Regions from separate parts of the Variovorax sp. UC74_104 genome, predicted to be linked through region 1. Evidence: predicted binding sites of a transcription regulator. Region 1 holds the regulator's gene; each other region holds the start of a gene.

What was found. The regulator sigma-54, encoded in region 1, starts transcription at its own class of promoters, with help from an activator protein. The targets are predictions, from matches to a motif close to TGGCANGNAANCTGCTTT.
Region 2: the regulator sigma-54 is predicted to act here: its motif matches at 1,886-1,903, upstream of ACHMXA_RS00105 (DUF3567 domain-containing protein).
Region 3: the regulator sigma-54 is predicted to act here: its motif matches at 2,154-2,171, upstream of ACHMXA_RS13755 (ammonium transporter).
Region 4: the regulator sigma-54 is predicted to act here: its motif matches at 1,693-1,710, upstream of ACHMXA_RS04845 (TorF family putative porin).

What each region holds. Positions count from the first base shown of each region.
Region 1 is NZ_CP171978.1:1,377,979-1,381,848, forward strand. It holds gene lptA (lipopolysaccharide transport periplasmic protein LptA) at 1-491, shown strand, start outside; gene lptB (LPS export ABC transporter ATP-binding protein) at 488-1,282, shown strand; gene rpoN (RNA polymerase factor sigma-54) at 1,304-2,893, shown strand; gene ACHMXA_RS06545 (phospholipase D family protein) at 3,020-3,870, shown strand, end outside.
Region 2 is NZ_CP171978.1:21,139-25,008, forward strand. It holds gene ACHMXA_RS00095 (fumarylacetoacetate hydrolase family protein) at 1-457, opposite strand, end outside; gene ACHMXA_RS00100 (DUF3108 domain-containing protein) at 602-1,798, shown strand; gene ACHMXA_RS00105 (DUF3567 domain-containing protein) at 1,946-2,224, shown strand; partial or broken gene ACHMXA_RS00110 (AbrB family transcriptional regulator) at 2,309-3,365, opposite strand; gene ACHMXA_RS00115 (ChaN family lipoprotein) at 3,444-3,870, shown strand, end outside.
Region 3 is NZ_CP171978.1:2,956,180-2,960,049, forward strand. It holds gene ACHMXA_RS13745 (acyltransferase family protein) at 1-968, opposite strand, end outside; gene ACHMXA_RS13750 (LytTR family DNA-binding domain-containing protein) at 1,133-2,089, shown strand; gene ACHMXA_RS13755 (ammonium transporter) at 2,242-3,444, shown strand; gene ACHMXA_RS13760 (MBL fold metallo-hydrolase) at 3,527-3,870, shown strand, end outside.
Region 4 is NZ_CP171978.1:1,003,247-1,007,116, reverse strand. It holds gene ACHMXA_RS04855 (ammonium transporter) at 1-337, opposite strand, end outside; gene glnK (P-II family nitrogen regulator) at 367-705, opposite strand; gene ACHMXA_RS04845 (TorF family putative porin) at 773-1,651, opposite strand; gene ACHMXA_RS04840 (YifB family Mg chelatase-like AAA ATPase) at 1,866-3,410, shown strand; gene ACHMXA_RS04835 (hypothetical protein) at 3,464-3,870, opposite strand, start outside.

The DNA.
Region 1 (3,870 bases):
TGGACGTGCGCCAGGACGCCGAGGGCTACCAGTACGGCGTGGTCACGGCGGCGCCCGGCAAGCGGGCCTACTACAAACAGAAGCGCAACGCGCCCGACGAATGGATCGAGGGCGAGTCGGAAGTCATCGAGTACGACAGCCGCGCCGACAACGTCAAGTTCATCCGCAACGCCACCATGCGCCGGCTGCTCGGCGCCACGCCGAACGACGAGAGCCAGGGCGCGCTGATCGTCTACGACCAGAGCAACGACACCTACACCGTCAACGGCTCCACCGTGCCGCCGAACACCGCCGTCAACGCTTCGGCGCCGGGCGGACGCGTCAGGACCATCCTCACCCCCAAGGCAGCAACCGCCACCGCGCCGGCCGCGGGCGCCTCGGCCCCGGCCGGTGGTGCGAAGGCACCGCCGCCGGCAGCCACCCCGGCACCGGGCAAGGGCCTGCGCCCGAGCACCACGCTCGGCAGTGACCAGGGAGACACGCGCAAGTGATCGAATCCGCAGGAACCCAGGACGCCGGCGGCGCACCGGGCAGCCGCCTGGTCGCGCGCGGCCTGAAGAAGAGCTACGGCAGCCGCACGGTCGTGAAGGACGTCTCGCTCGACGTGCAGAAGGGCGAAGTCGTCGGGCTGCTGGGCCCCAACGGCGCCGGCAAGACCACTTCGTTCTACATGATCGTGGGCCTGGTGCGCGCCGATGCCGGCGACATCACCATCGACGGCGAGCCGATCGCCCACATGCCGATCCACCGCCGCGCCCGCATGGGCCTGAGCTACCTGCCGCAGGAAGCTTCCATCTTCCGCAAGCTCACGGTCGAGGAGAACGTGCGCGCCGTGCTCGAGCTGCAGATGGAGCCCGACGCGAACGGCAAGATGGCGCCGCTGTCGAAGCCGCACATCGAGGAGCGCCTGTCCGAGCTACTGGCTGACCTGCGCGTCGACCACCTGCGCGATTCGCCGGCGCTCGCGCTGTCGGGCGGCGAGCGCCGCCGCGTCGAGATCGCGCGCGCCCTGGCCACGCAGCCGCGCTTCATCCTGCTGGACGAGCCCTTCGCCGGCATCGACCCGATCGCGGTGATCGAGATCCAGCGGATCATCAGCTTCCTGAAGGAGCGCGGCATCGGCGTGCTCATCACCGACCACAACGTGCGCGAGACGCTGGGCATCTGCGACCACGCCTTCATCATCAGCGACGGGCATGTGCTGGCACAAGGCACGCCTTCGGAGATCGTCGACAACGCCGAGGTACGCAGGGTGTACCTGGGCGAGCACTTCCGCATGTAAGGCGCGGGGGCGGTTTCCACCATGAAGCAAGGGCTATCCCTTCGCGTTTCGCAGCATCTGGCGCTCACGCCGCAGCTGCAGCAGTCGATCAGGCTGCTGCAGCTCTCCACGCTCGAACTGAGCCAGGAGGTGGAGCAGATGCTCGACGAGAACCCGTTCCTCGAGCGCACCGCGGAAGAAGCCGCGCGCGAGGAATTCGGGCTCGACACGGCCGACGCGCCGGTCCCCCGCGATGACGGCGGCGAAGGCGAGGGCGACTTCGCCTCCCCGGCCGCCAGCAGCAGCACGAGTTCGTCCGCCGAGAGCGCCTCCACCGCTGACTCCGACGGCCCCGCCGCCGAGATCTCCGAGCGCGAGCCCGACTGGGAGGGCGACGGCACCGTCGACATGGCGCCCGACGACAGCGAATGGGGCAGCGACGCGCCCGCGCGCCAGAACAACCTGGGCGACGACGAGCGCGCCGACGCCACCGAGCTCGCGCGCAGCCAGGAGTCGCTGCAATCCTTCCTGCACCGCCAGGCGCTGAGCCTGCGCCTGAACGAGAACGACAGCGCCGCGCTGCGCTTCCTGATCGAATCGCTCAACGACGACGGCTACCTCGAGGACTCGCTGCCCGCGCTGGCCTCGGGCCTGGCCGGCGACGACAACGACCAGTTCGACGACCTGGTGCATCACTTCCAGGTGGCGCTCGGCCTGCTGCAGAGCCTGGAGCCCGCTGGCGTGGGTGCGCGCGACCTCGGCGAGTGCCTGAGCATCCAGCTGCGCGCCATGGCCAGCGACGACGAGACCGAGGAAGAGGAACTGGTCCGCAAGACGGCGCTGGCCATCTGCAAGCAGCCCATGGAGCTGCTCGCGCGCCGCGACTTCAAGCGCCTGGCCACGCTCACCCGCAGCAGCGAGGAGCTGGTGCGCTCGGCGCTGCAGGTCATCGCGCGGCTGGAGCCCAAGCCGGGCCGGCGCTTCGTCGACGTCGAGCGCAACGTCATCATTCCGGACGTGATCGTCACCAAGACCGGCCGCGGCACCAACGTGAAGTTCCGCGTGATGCTCAACCCCGACGTGATGCCGCGCCTGCGCGTGCACGACATCTACGCCGGCGCGCTGAAGTCGCACAAGGGCGAGGGCAGCCAGGCGCTGTCGCAGCGGCTGCAGGAGGCGCGCTGGTTCATCAAGAACATCCAGCAGCGCTTCGACACCATCCTGCGCGTGAGCAACGCCATCGTCGAGCGGCAGAAGAGCTACTTCGTGCACGGCGAGCTCGCCATGCGCCCGCTGGTGCTGCGCGAGATCGCCGACGAGCTGGGCCTACACGAATCGACCATCTCGCGCGTGACCACCGCCAAGTACATGGCCACGCCCTTCGGCACGGTCGAGCTCAAGTACTTCTTCGGCTCGGCGCTGGGCACCGAGACCGGCGGCAATGCGTCGAGCACCGCGGTGCGCGCGCTCATCAAGCAGTTCGTCGGCTCCGAGAGCGTGAAGAAGCCGCTGTCGGACAGCCAGATCTCCGAGATGCTGAAGGAGCAGGGCATCGAGTGCGCGCGCCGCACCGTCGCCAAGTACCGCGAGGCGCTGCGCATCGCGCCCGCCAACCTGCGCAAAGCCTTGTAATTGGTACACCCCCAGGCTATGCGCACTTCGTGTCGCTTCGCCAACCCCCTTGCAGGGGGCAACACCTGCGGCCCGGCTGAGCCGGTTCCGCGGTGTTCCTTGAATGGATCCGGGTGGCGTTTGGGCATGGCTGTGGTGCTCGCCATGGTCGTGCTGTTTGTCGCCGGCTGCGCCACGCTGCCCGACGAGGCGCCGCGCACGCCGACCAAGGCCATCGCCGTCTCGGCCGACACCGCCTTGGGCAAGATCGCGCTGGCCTCGCAGCCCGACCCCGACCTGAGCGGCTTCCGCCTGATGCCCGGCGGCGACTTCGCCTTCGACACCCGCATCCAGCTGGCCCGCCGCGCGCAGCGCACGCTGGACGTGCAGTACTACCAGATCGAGAACGACGAGACCGGCCGCTACCTGCTGCGCACCCTGCGCGACGCCGCCCAGCGCGGCGTGCGCGTGCGGCTCTTGATGGACGACCTCTACACCTCCGGCGAAGACGAACTGCTGCTGGGCTTCGCCGCCACGCCCAATGTGGAGCTGCGCCTGTTCAACCCCTTCCCGGCCGGCCGCGGCAGCCTGCTGAAGCGCTTCACGGCCTCGCTCTTCGACTTCAGCCGCGTCAACCGCCGCATGCACAACAAGCTGTTCATCGCCGACGGCGCGATGGCGGTGGCGGGCGGGCGCAACATCGGCAACCAGTACTTCAGGCGCACGGCGGGCGAGAACTTCATCGACCTCGACACCTTCGTCACCGGCGCGCTCATTCCCCGCCTGGGCAGCCTGTTCGACCAATACTGGAACAGCGTCTACGTGCGGCCGATCCAGTCGGTGGTGGGCAGCGGCCTCTCGCGCGAGGAGCTGCAGCAGCGCTTCGAGCTCGCCACCGGCCCCGACACCACGCCCCCGCCGCCCAGGCCCGCGCCCAACGACCTGCTGGGCTACAGCCCGATGGCCGAAGACCTGGACGCCGGCAAGCTCGGCCTGAT
Region 2 (3,870 bases), 1.4 Mb from region 1:
CCATGCGCACGTCGCCGGTGACGACGGCGATCTCGGCCTCGAAGTCGATACCCATGGCCTCGCTGGGCACGACCACGTCGTCGGTCGGGCCGAGGAAGTCGTCGCTGCCGCCCTGGTACATCAGCGGGTCGGTGTAGAAGCTTTCGGGCACCTCGGCGTTGCGCGCCTTGCGCACCAGTTCCACGTGGTTGATGTAGGCCGAGCCGTCGGCCCACTGGTAGGCGCGCGGCAGCGGGGCCATGCACATCGAGGGGTCGAAGGGAAAGGCGTGGCGCGCGCGGCCGGCGTTGAGATTCGCGTACAGGTCCTGCAGCTGCGGGCTCATGAAGCCCCAGTCGTCCAGCACCTGCTGCAGCCGGTTGGCGATGCCGGTGGCGTAATGGGCGAGCGTGAGGTCGCGCGAGACGACGACGAGCTGGCCGTCGCGCGAGCCGTCCTTCAGGGTGGCTAGTTTCATGATGCGGTGCGTGCGTGCGTGAGGACTGGAGCGGGCCGCCGGCACGGACCGGTCGCCGCTCCCACTTAAACTGGTTGGACGGGCGGCAGTTTACCGAGGTGGTCTTTGGTGAACCTCCGGGCCGGCGCCCCACTCCACATACCGATGCCGACGCTCGTCGCCCCTTCTTCCTCGCCGTCGCTGCCTCCCGGCCTGCCGGGGCGTCCGTCGTGGCGGGTGCTGATCGGGTTGACGCTGCTGGTGGGGCTGGTCCACGTGCTGCTGCTCGGGCTGGCGCCGATGGCCATCGGCCCGGAGCCCTCGCCGCTGGCGAACAAGTTCAGCACGCGCACCATCGTGATCGCGCCGCCGGCCGCCGAAGCGCCTGCACCGGCGGCCGCACCGGCCGAAGCGAAGCCCGCGCCGCCCCCGAAGCCCAAACGGCCGCGCGAAGCCTCGGTGCCCAAACCGAAGCCCGCACCGAAGCCGGCCCCCGCCGAGCCATCGCCCGAACCTGAGGCAGCCGCGACGCCCACGCCTGAAACGCCCAATCTGACGGCCCAGGCCGCTACCGATTCAGGAGCAACACCGCCCGAAGCGGCGGCCAGCGCGCCAGCTGGGGCGACATCGCCTTCCGGTGGCAGCGGAACCGGCACGCAGGCGGCGGCCGGGGGCGAGGCCTCGGGCACCATCGCCGGCACGCAGGCGATGAAGATCCCGGGCTCGGTCACGCTGGATTTCGAGGCCACCGGACAGAGTGGCTCATCCCCCCAGCGCGGCGTGTTCGGCGAGCTGGTCTGGCTGCAGGACGGCACCCGCTACGACGGCCGGCTGACGCTCAAGGCCGTGTTCTTCACCCTGCTCAACTGGCACAGCACGGGGCGCATCGGCCCTTCGGGCCTGGAGCCGGAGCGGTACTCCGAAAGCCGCAAGTCCGAGGTGGCGTCGCATTTCGTGCGCGACCAGAACCAGATCGTCTTCAGCAACAACGCGCCCCCGGTGCCGCTGCTGCCGGGCGCGCAGGACCGCATGAGCGTGATGATGCAGCTCGGCGGCCTGCTGGCGGCCAGCCCGCAGCGCTATCCCGCCGGCACCAGGATCTCGGTGCAGACCGTGGGCCCTCGGGACGCCGATGTCTGGGTCTTCGTGGTCGGAGAGGAGGAAAAACTCAGCCTGCCGGCCGGCGAATTCACCGCCCGCAAGCTCACGCGCGACCCGCGCAAGGCCTTCGACCGGAAACTGGAGCTCTGGCTGGCCCCGGAATACGGGTATCTACCCGTTCGGATCAAGCAAACCGAGACCAACGGGGACTTCGCTGACGCCCAGTTGCGCAAACCCCTGCCTTCAGGCCCGCCCAATTGAGGAGAAAGTCACACTAACGAAGCGAAAGGAGCCAGGGATATGCCAATTAGCCAGTTGGTTTTACAGATAGACAACCTATCTTGAAACTGGCGCGTTGATTGCTATCTAACCCCCATGAACGCCATCGACATTCTCACAGGGCCCGCCATGAACATGCTTTATGACTCGGAGTCTTTCGTCGTCGTGCACGTGCAGCCCAACGAGGGCGACGCGCCCGCGCAGCCGAACATGCCGGTCCTGGAGCGCCATGGCTTCGAGATCGTGGACAAGCGATCGGGCAAGGAGGTCTACCTCGACGGCTCCTGGGCCGAACTGTTCCAGCAGCAGATCGCCGCGTGGCAGCTCAATACCCCCACGCAGGAAGAAGTCGAAGACACGCTCGAGGGCTACGCCGAACTGGCGCACACCCCGGTTCTGGTGCACTGAGCCCGATCCGGCCAGCTTCCCGAAAGATCACCAAAAAGCGCCCCGAGGGGCGCTTTTTTCATGTCTTGCCATCCCGCGGCGCCCTCAGCGGTAGATCCACCGGAACATCGGCCCCACGATCAGCAGCACCGCCACCAGCCGGCAGACCTGGAAGGCCGTGACCACCGGCACGCCCAGTTGCAGCACCTTGGCGGTGATCGACATCTCGGCGATGCCGCCGGGCGAGGTGCCCAGGATCATCGTGGCCGGATGCAGCCCTGTCGCCCACGCCAGCAGCCACGCCACCGCGGCGCAGAGCAGCAGCATGCCGAAGGTGCCCAGCACCACCGAGCCCAGCCAGCGCGGCGCCGTGTGCAGGAACTCCCGGCTGAAGCGCACGCCCAGGCTCACGGCGATGACCAGCTGCGCCGTGTTCGACATCCAAGCGGGCACGGCCGACAGCGACTGGCCCGCGATGGTGAAGCCCATCGCCACCAGCAGCGGCCCGATGAACCACGGGTTGGTGCGCTTCAGCGCGCGCATCGCCAGGGCGCCGATGCCCGTCGCCGCTGCCAGCAGCGCAAGGCCGCCCGGGTTCACTTCCCGCACGCCGGGCGGGTTGATCTCCAGCCCGTGCAGCCCGCTCCACTGCATCGCGAAAGGGATGGTCACCGTCACCACCACCAGCCGCAGGCTGTGCGCCGACGGCCACGAGATCGGTACGCGCGCCGGCCGATTCGGCCATCAGCGTCATCTCCGACGCGCCGCCGATGGCGCCGGAGAAGTAAGTCGTGGCTCTCATGGATCGATCCGGTACATGCGGCATGCGCCCCGCATGCATCGCGTGCAGCCAGCGTCCGAAGCCCACACCCAGCAGCAGCGCCCACGCGATCGCCAGCACGATCGCCCACCACACGCTGGCCACCAGCCCGACCACGTGCGGCGTGAAGTAAAGCCCCAGCGCGGTGCCGATGGTCCACTGCCCCACGTTGCGCAGCGGCGTGAAGCTGGCGGTGGGCGCGCCTGCGATCGAGGCCAGCGACACCGCGAGCAGCGGGCCGATCATCCAGGGCAGCGGGGTGCGCAGCGCGAGGCAGACGCCCGCGGCAGCGAGCGCGAGCAGCAGCGTGGCCAGCACGCGAACGGGATAACGGGAAAGCACGGACCGGAAGAAGGGACGACAGGGAAAAGCGGCGGCGGACGGCACCGCGTGCGCGCGCCGGGGGCATAGTATGGCGCGATGCCCCTTCCATACTGGCCCGCCCGGGTTTCACGCTTCCTGCTGCCGCCCCTGTTCGCCGCGACCGCATTCACGGGCTGTTCGGCGCTGTCCTCTTTCTCCGGCGCCGATGCACCCGACGCTCCCATCGCGCGCCGCGTGGCCGCCCTGCAGCCGGTCGACGCCCTGCTGATCGGCGAGCAGCACGATGCGCCGGAGCACCACGTCATCGAGCGCGAGGCGGTCGAGGCGCTGGCCGCGCGCGGCCATCTCGCCGCCCTGGCGCTGGAGATGGCCGAGGAAGGCCGCAGCACCGCGCAGCTCGCGCCTACCGCCACCGAGGCGCAGGTGCAGGCCGCGCTCGACTGGAGCGACAAGGCCTGGCCCTGGGCCAGCTACGGCCCCGCCGTGATGGCCGCCGTGCGCGCCGGCGTGCCGGTGGTCGGCG
Region 3 (3,870 bases), 1.6 Mb from region 1:
TCGTTCGCCCAGCGCAGCCAGGGCCAGGGGCGGTTCAGGTGGCGATGGCCGTGGCCGAGGATGGTCGCCACCGCCAGCCAGAGGTAGAGCATGCGCAGCGTGTCCACCAGCAGCCCCGGCAGCGGGCTCTTCATGCCGGCGCGCAGTGCGATGAAGGCCGCGATCACCGCGACGGCCAGCGCGAGCGACACGCGGCGCAGCCGCTCCAGCTCCTTCCATATGCCGGTGTCCACGCCCATCCAGTAGCCGTAGAGGAACATCGTGAAGTAGAGGCTGTGCAGGTGGAAGTCGCGCACCAGGTTGTGCGTGGCCGGGAAGCGCGAGGCCAGCAGCATCGTGAAGACCAGCAGCGGCAGCACCGGCAACAGCAGCAGCTTCCAGCCGCGCAGGCCGTTGAAGGCGCCGCGCACCCGTTGGCCGGCGGCGGATTTCCACAGCGGCAGCGTCAGCGCGATCAGCGCCGTGTAGGTGAACAGGTAGGGCAGGTACCAGAGGTGGTTCCAGGTGATGCCGAACTCCGCGCCGTCGAAGGCCTGCTTCGGCCACGGTTGCGCCATCGACAGGTAGCGCAGCAGGAAGGCGCCGAAGCCTGGTGCGACCAGCCCGTTGGCCACGCCCTGCGCGTAGGCCTGGTAGGGCACGACCACCGCCATGCCGAAGGCCAGCGGCAGCATCAGCCGCAGGCCTCGGCTGCGCAGCAGGGCCCAGGTGCCCTGTCCCCGGCTCAGGAAGCCGAGGGACACGCCCGAGATCAGGAAGACCAGGTCCATGCGCCACAGGTTCAGGACGCGCATCGGCCATTGCAGCCATTCGGCCGCGTGCGGGCTCTTGAGGTGCCAGGGCCAGTCGGCCACGTAGTACATGCCCACGTGGTACAGGATGACGAAGAGGAAGGCCAGTGCGCGCAGGGCGTCGATGTCGTGGCGGCGGTGGTCGGGTGGGGTTGCGGGATTGGGGTCTGCGGTCATGGGCGGGTTCTCGAAGCGGGAAGGCCGCCATGCTCGGCCGGGCCGCTTCCGCGAGGTGCGGCCAGGGGATGGATCGCCCCCGCTTTGTGACGAGCGGTGGCCGGTTGGGACGAAATCCGGCCCGAACCGGCCGTCCCCGGGGCCTTTTCGCGAAAATTCCCCGCATGGGAGACCCCCGCAAGAACCTGTACGAACGCTACGCGCGGATCCGCCGTCCGCTGGAGGTGGCCTTCTGGATCGTGCTGCTGACGCTGCAGGCCGTGTTCAGCACGATGGTGGCAATCGTCGACATGCGCACGCGCGCCGTGCCCCGGCCCAACTGGGAGGTCGCGACGTGGGAGGTGTCCAGCCACCTGATGCTGCTGCTCCTGGTGCCGGCGCTGGCGATGGTGGAACGCCGGCTGTCGCCGCTGGTGCGCACACACCTGCTGCGCTTCCTTGCCTGGCATGCGGTGGCGAGCTTGGCGTTCAGCGTGGTCCACGTGGTGGGCATGTTCGGGCTGCGGGCGCTGGTGTACGCCATGGCGGGCGAACGCTACGACTTCGGGGGCTGGGTGAGCCAGTGGGGGTACGAGTACCTCAAGGACGTGCGGGTGTACGTGAGCATCGTCTTCGGCATCTGGGCGTATCGGCTGTTCCTGCTGCGGTTGCAGGGGGAGGCGCGAGTGTTGGACGTGCCGGAGGATGGGGCGGTGGCCGCGCCGGCTGTTGCCTCGGGCCCGAACTCGGCGGAGGCGGGGGGATTTGAACCCCCGGCCGCAGAAGCGCTTCCTGCGCCGCCGCCATCGCGCCCCGAGCGCTTCCTGGTCCGCAAGCTGCGCCGCGAATTCCTCATCGCCGCCACCAACATCGACTGGCTCCAGGCCGAGGGCAACTACGTCGGCCTGCACGTCAACGGGCACGACTACCTGCTGCGATCCACGCTGACCGACTTCCTGACCCAGCTCGACCCCGCGCTCTTCGTGCGCGTGCACCGCAGCCATGCGGTGAACCTGGGGCGCATCAAGGAGATCGAGCCGCTGGACGGCGGCGACGCCCGGCTGCACATGCATGACGGCACCACCGTGCCCTGCAGCCGGCGATACAGGGACGCGCTGCGGACAGGCGTCGGCGCGGGCTGAAGCGGTGCGTGGCGGGGCTTGATCGGCCCGCTATTGGTTCATGTCGCACCATCGAAGAGCCTATAGGCACCATTTTTGCTTCATTGGCCGGTCGCGCTGGTTGATTCCGGTGCGACGCACCAATTCAAACCAAAAACCCGCAACAAGCTCCAATGGACGCACTCAAACAGGGCGCAGACGCGCTGTTCATCCTTCTCGGCGCCATCATGGTCCTGGCCATGCACGCCGGCTTTGCCTTTCTGGAACTGGGCACCGTGCGCAAGAAGAACCAGGTCAATGCGCTGGTGAAGATCCTGGTCGACTTCTCGGTCTCGACCATCGTGTATTTCCTGGTCGGCTACGGCGTGGCCTACGGCACGCATTTCTTCGTGAGCGCCACCGAACTGTCGGCAAAGAGCGGCTACGAGCTGGTGAAGTTCTTCTTCCTGCTGACATTCGCGGCGGCCATTCCGGCCATCATCTCGGGCGGCATCGCCGAGCGGGCCAAGTTCTGGCCGCAGCTCATTGCCACGGCGGTGATCGTCGGCTTCGTCTATCCGCTCTTCGAGGGCATCGCCTGGAACAAGCATTTCGGCATCCAGGGCTGGATCGCCTCGCTCACCGGCCACGAGTTCCATGACTTCGCGGGCTCGGTGGTGGTGCACGCGGTCGGCGGCTGGCTGGCGCTGCCGGCGGTGCTGCTGCTGGGCGCGCGGCGCAACCGCTACCGGGGCGACGGCTCGCTGAGCGCGCATCCGCCGTCGAACATCCCGTTCCTGGCGCTGGGCGCCTGGGTGCTGTGCGTGGGCTGGTTCGGCTTCAACGTGATGAGCGCGCAGAGCATCGACAAGATCTCCGGCCTGGTGGCCGTCAACTCGCTGATGGCGATGGTCGGCGGCACGCTGGTGGCGCTGGCCATGGGCAAGAACGACCCCGGCTTCGTCTACAACGGCCCGCTCGCCGGCCTGGTGGCGGTGTGCGCCGGCTCCGACCTGATGCACCCGCTGGGCGCGCTGGTGGTAGGGGGCGTGGCGGGCGGCATCTTCGTCAAGCTGTTCACGCTCACGCAGAACAGGTGGAAGATCGACGACGTGCTGGGTGTGTGGCCGCTGCACGGGCTGTGCGGCACTTGGGGCGGCATCGCGGCGGGCATCTTCGGCACGCAGGCGCTGGGCGGCATCGGCGGCGTGAACGTGTGGGCGCAGCTCATCGGCACGGTGATGGGCGTGGCCTGGGCCGCGCTGGCGGGCGCGGCGGTGTACGGCGCGCTCAAGGCGGTGGCGGGGCTGCGGCTGTCGCAGGAAGAGGAGTACGACGGCGCCGACCTGTCGATCCATCACATCTCGGCGACGCCGGAGCGCGAGGTCAACTGGTAGGCAGTCGGTAGGCGGGCACGCTGCAAGGCCAGCCTGCCTCGGCTATTCTCGGCGCCCCTTCAAACCACCGAGGAGCCGAACCATGACAACAACACCCGCTCGCTGGCTGCGCCAGGGCATCGCCGCGATGGCCGGCAGCCTGCTGATGCTTTTGTTTTCTTCCACGGCGCTGGCCGGCGCGCCGCAGGTCAAGACCCAGGCGCCGGGCTTCTACCGGATGATGCTCGGCGACTTCGAGGTGACGGCGCTCTTCGACGGCACCCTCGACCTCGAGCCCAAGAAGCTGCTCACCAACACCACCCAGGCACAGGTCGGCAAGCTGCTCGACCGCGGCTTCGAGAAGGACGCCGTGCCCACCTCGGTGAATGGCTACCTCATCAACACCGGCAGCAAGCTGGTGCTGGTCGACACCGGCGCCGGCGGCCT
Region 4 (3,870 bases), 370 kb from region 1:
GCACCGACAGCATGTTCTTCGAGCGGCCCAGGCCGCCATAGAACAGCGCGAGGCCGGGGATGGTCATCAGGATCACGAGAAGGGTCGAAGTCAGCATCCAGGCGGTGTCGCCGGAGTCGATCTTCGGAGCGGGGGCCGCGGGCGCGGCGGCGGGAGCAGCATCGGCGGCGGCCGGAGCTGCCGCTGCGGGCGCCGCAGCCGGAGCGGGCGCGGCGGCAGCGGGTGCCGACGCGGCCGGAGCCTCGGCCGTTGCCGCGGCGGGAGTCTGCGCGAAGCCGGTGGTACCGGCGGCCAGCACGCTCAAACCGAGCGCAAGAGAGACAAGCAGTTTTTTCATAGTCGTTGTTCTTTCGGGCCAGGACTCGATCAGAGGGCTTCGCGGCCCGTTTCGCCGGTGCGGATGCGAACGACCTGTTCGAGGTTGTAGACGAAGATCTTGCCGTCGCCGATCTTGCCGGTGCGTGCAGCGCCTTCCACCGCCTCGATCACGCGATCGACGAGGTCGTCGGAGACGGCCGCTTCGATCTTGACCTTGGGCAGGAAGTCGACCACGTATTCAGCGCCGCGGTAGAGCTCCGTGTGGCCCTTCTGGCGGCCGAAACCCTTCACCTCGGTGACGGTGATCCCCTGCACGCCGATGGCCGACAGCGCTTCGCGCACTTCGTCGAGCTTGAACGGTTTGATGATGGCTGTGACCAGCTTCATGAGTTTTCTCCTTCGGATGGAAATGAAGTGGCGCGGCAGCTTGGGCCGCGCCTCGTTGTAGTGCGGATTACAGCGTCTTCGTCAGCGTGACGATGAAGCGGGCCTTGTTCGGCGAGTAGTAGGTCGTGCCGAAGGTGCCGAAGCCGTAGTCGACGCCCGGGTTGCTCACCGCGAGGTACGAGTTCTTCTTGTTGGCGCCCTGCACCGAGCCGGTCAGCGACAGGCCGTTGCCGAAGTCGTAGCTCGCGCCGATGTTGTAGTCGACGTAGCTCTTGTAGCCCAGGCTGCGGATGTCGCTGGACATGTTGGTGAAGCCCACGGCTGCCTTGAGCGTGACCTTGGGCACGATCTCCTTGCTGTACGACAGGTTCAGGTAGCCGGTGTTCGTGCCCTTCAGGCCCGAGCCGGCCTTGTTGCCGGCGTAGCCGAAGTAGTCCTTCGACACGGTGTGCGAGTACTTGGCGGTGAAGGAGCCGAAGCTGTCGTTCGCGTAGGTGGCGCCGACGTACAGCTCGGTGGTGTTGCCGGCGGAGTTGCCCGGGTAGATGTAGGTGAGCGCACCCACGTCCATGTCCAGCGGGCCGGCCTTGAACTTGTAGCCGCCGTAGACGTCCATCTCGATGCTGTTGCCCTTGAGCCAGTTGACGCTGGAGTTCCAGTTGCCCACGTAGAAGCCGCTGTCGCCGAAGGCGTAGTCCAGGCCGCCCTGGATCGCGGGCTTGAAGCCCTTGGTCTTGGCGTAGTCGTTCTTGCCGATCATGTCCTGGTCCTGGCCACGGAACTTGTAGTTCGTGGTGATCGACACATTGCCCGTGAGGTTCGGAGCGGGAGCCGCAGCCGGTGCTGCTGCGGCGTCGGTCGTTGCAGTCTGCGCCAGGGCCGCGCCGGACGCGGTCAATGCGGTGGCCAGAACGATCAGCGCCTGGGCGGCGGTACGGTGCGTCATCAGGGAACTCCTCGAAGGTGTGTTGTGGGACCGAGGGGCTCAAAGCAGGGAGCGTGCCAAAGTGCACGAATCCCGGCCCTCGCAGCCCTCGCCCCGCCGCGGTTGAGAGCCAAATCGTTACAACCCCTGTTGCGAGTGGTTGCAGATGCACGGTGCGCCGCACCACCGCGGGAATGCCCAAAAAGTGCGCACCATCTTGGGGAGAGGGAGAAAAATGGGACTGTCTTTGGTGCAAAGCCGCGCCTTGCTGGGTCTTGAAGCGGCCAGTGTCACGGTAGAGGTGCATCTTGCGAACGGCCTGCCGAGCTTCACGCTAGTCGGCCTGGTCGAAACGGAGGTCAAGGAGGCGCGCGAGCGGGTGCGCTCGGCGCTTCAGAACGCGGGGCTGGAATTCCCCAACAACAAGCGCATCACGGTCAACCTGGCCCCGGCCGACCTGCCGAAGGATTCCGGACGCTTCGACCTGCCCATCGCCCTGGGCATCCTCGCGGCCAGCGGCCAGATCGACAACGCGAAGCTCGCCGGCCACGAATTCGCCGGGGAGCTCTCGCTGTCGGGCGAGCTCAGGCCCGTCCGCGGTGCGCTGGCCATGGCGCTGGCGCTGCACACGCGCGGCGTCGCGACGCGGCTGGTGCTGCCCCTGGAAAGTGCACAGGAGGCCGCGCTGGTCCCGGGCGGCGAGGTGTACGGCGCGAAGCACCTGCTGGACGTGGTGCGCCAGTTCGTGGCGACCGACGAGGAAGCCTCCCAGTTGCCCGACACCACGGACGACGGGTGGGCGCGCATCAACGCCGCGCCCGACACGAACCCGCCCCGCTACGCCGACCTCGCCGAAGTCAAGGGCCACACCGGCGTCAAGCGTGTGCTCGAGATCGCCGCGGCAGGCGGCCACAGCCTGCTGATGGTGGGCGAGCCGGGCTCGGGCAAGTCGATGCTCGCCCAGCGCTTCGCCGGCCTGCTGCCTGCGATGCACATCGACGAGGCGCTGGAAAGCGCCGCGGTGGCGAGCCTGGGCGGGCGCTTCGCGACCGAGCGCTGGCGCGTGAGGCCCACTTGTGCGCCGCACCACACTGCGAGCGCGGTGGCGCTGGTCGGAGGAGGCTCCCCGCCGCGCCCCGGAGAAATCTCGCGCGCGCACCACGGCGTCCTCTTCCTCGATGAGTTTCCCGAGTTCGCCCGATCCGCGCTCGAATCACTGCGCGAACCACTGGAGACCGGCACGATCACCATCGCCCGCGCCGCGCGGCGCGCCGAGTTCCCGGCGCGCTTCCAGCTCGTCGCGGCCATGAACCCCTGTCCCTGCGGCTATCTGGGCTCGTCATCGAGGCCCTGCCGCTGCACGCCGGAGCAGGTGTCGCGCTACCAGGGCAAGCTCAGCGGCCCGCTGCTCGACCGCATCGACCTGCACATCGAAGTGCCGCCGGTCTCGGCCCAGCTGCTGCTCGAAGCGCCCGCCGGCGAGCCGACCGACAGCATCCGAGAACGCGTCGTCGCCGCGCGCGAACGAGCAGTGCAGCGCCAGGGCCATGCCAACCAGTCGCTGCACGGCGCGGCCATCGACCGGCACGCGGCACTCGACGACGCGGCGCGCGCATTCATGTTCAACGCGGCGGCCAAGCTGGGCTGGTCCGCGCGCAGCACGCACCGGGCGCTGAAGGTGGCGCGGACGATTGCGGACCTGGCTGCGTCGGAGGCGGTGCAGGTGGGGCATCTGGCTGAAGCGGTGCAGTACCGGCGGGCGTTGCGCGGGGCCGCCTAGACGCCTAGAAGAAGGAAAAAGGAAGAAGAAGGAAAGGCTCACCGGCCCGGCCTTCAGCTCACCAGAGAATCGATCCACCGCGCCGCATAGGTCCCGCCCTGCTCGAAGTAGTGCGTGTGCGCGCCGATGCCCATGCACACGTCGTGCTCCGTTCCGCCCGGCGCCGCCGTGAAGGCCGGCGCCGGGTTCCACAGCGTCGCATGGCCGCCCACCGTGTCGATCGCCGGGGGCGGATCGCACCACAGCCAGCGGCCGACGTAGTCGCCGGTGGTGTACAGGTTGATCCAGCGGCTCGCGCCGACGTCGGAGGCGAGCGGGCCGCTGTTGCCCGGCGTCGTGGTCCGGCCCACCCATTCGTAGAGAAGAGGAAAGCGCGCCGCGTACAGCTGCCGCAGCGGGCAACCCGCCGTCAGCAGGTGGACCTTGCCCTGCAGTTGCGGCCACAGCCGCGTGACGCGAT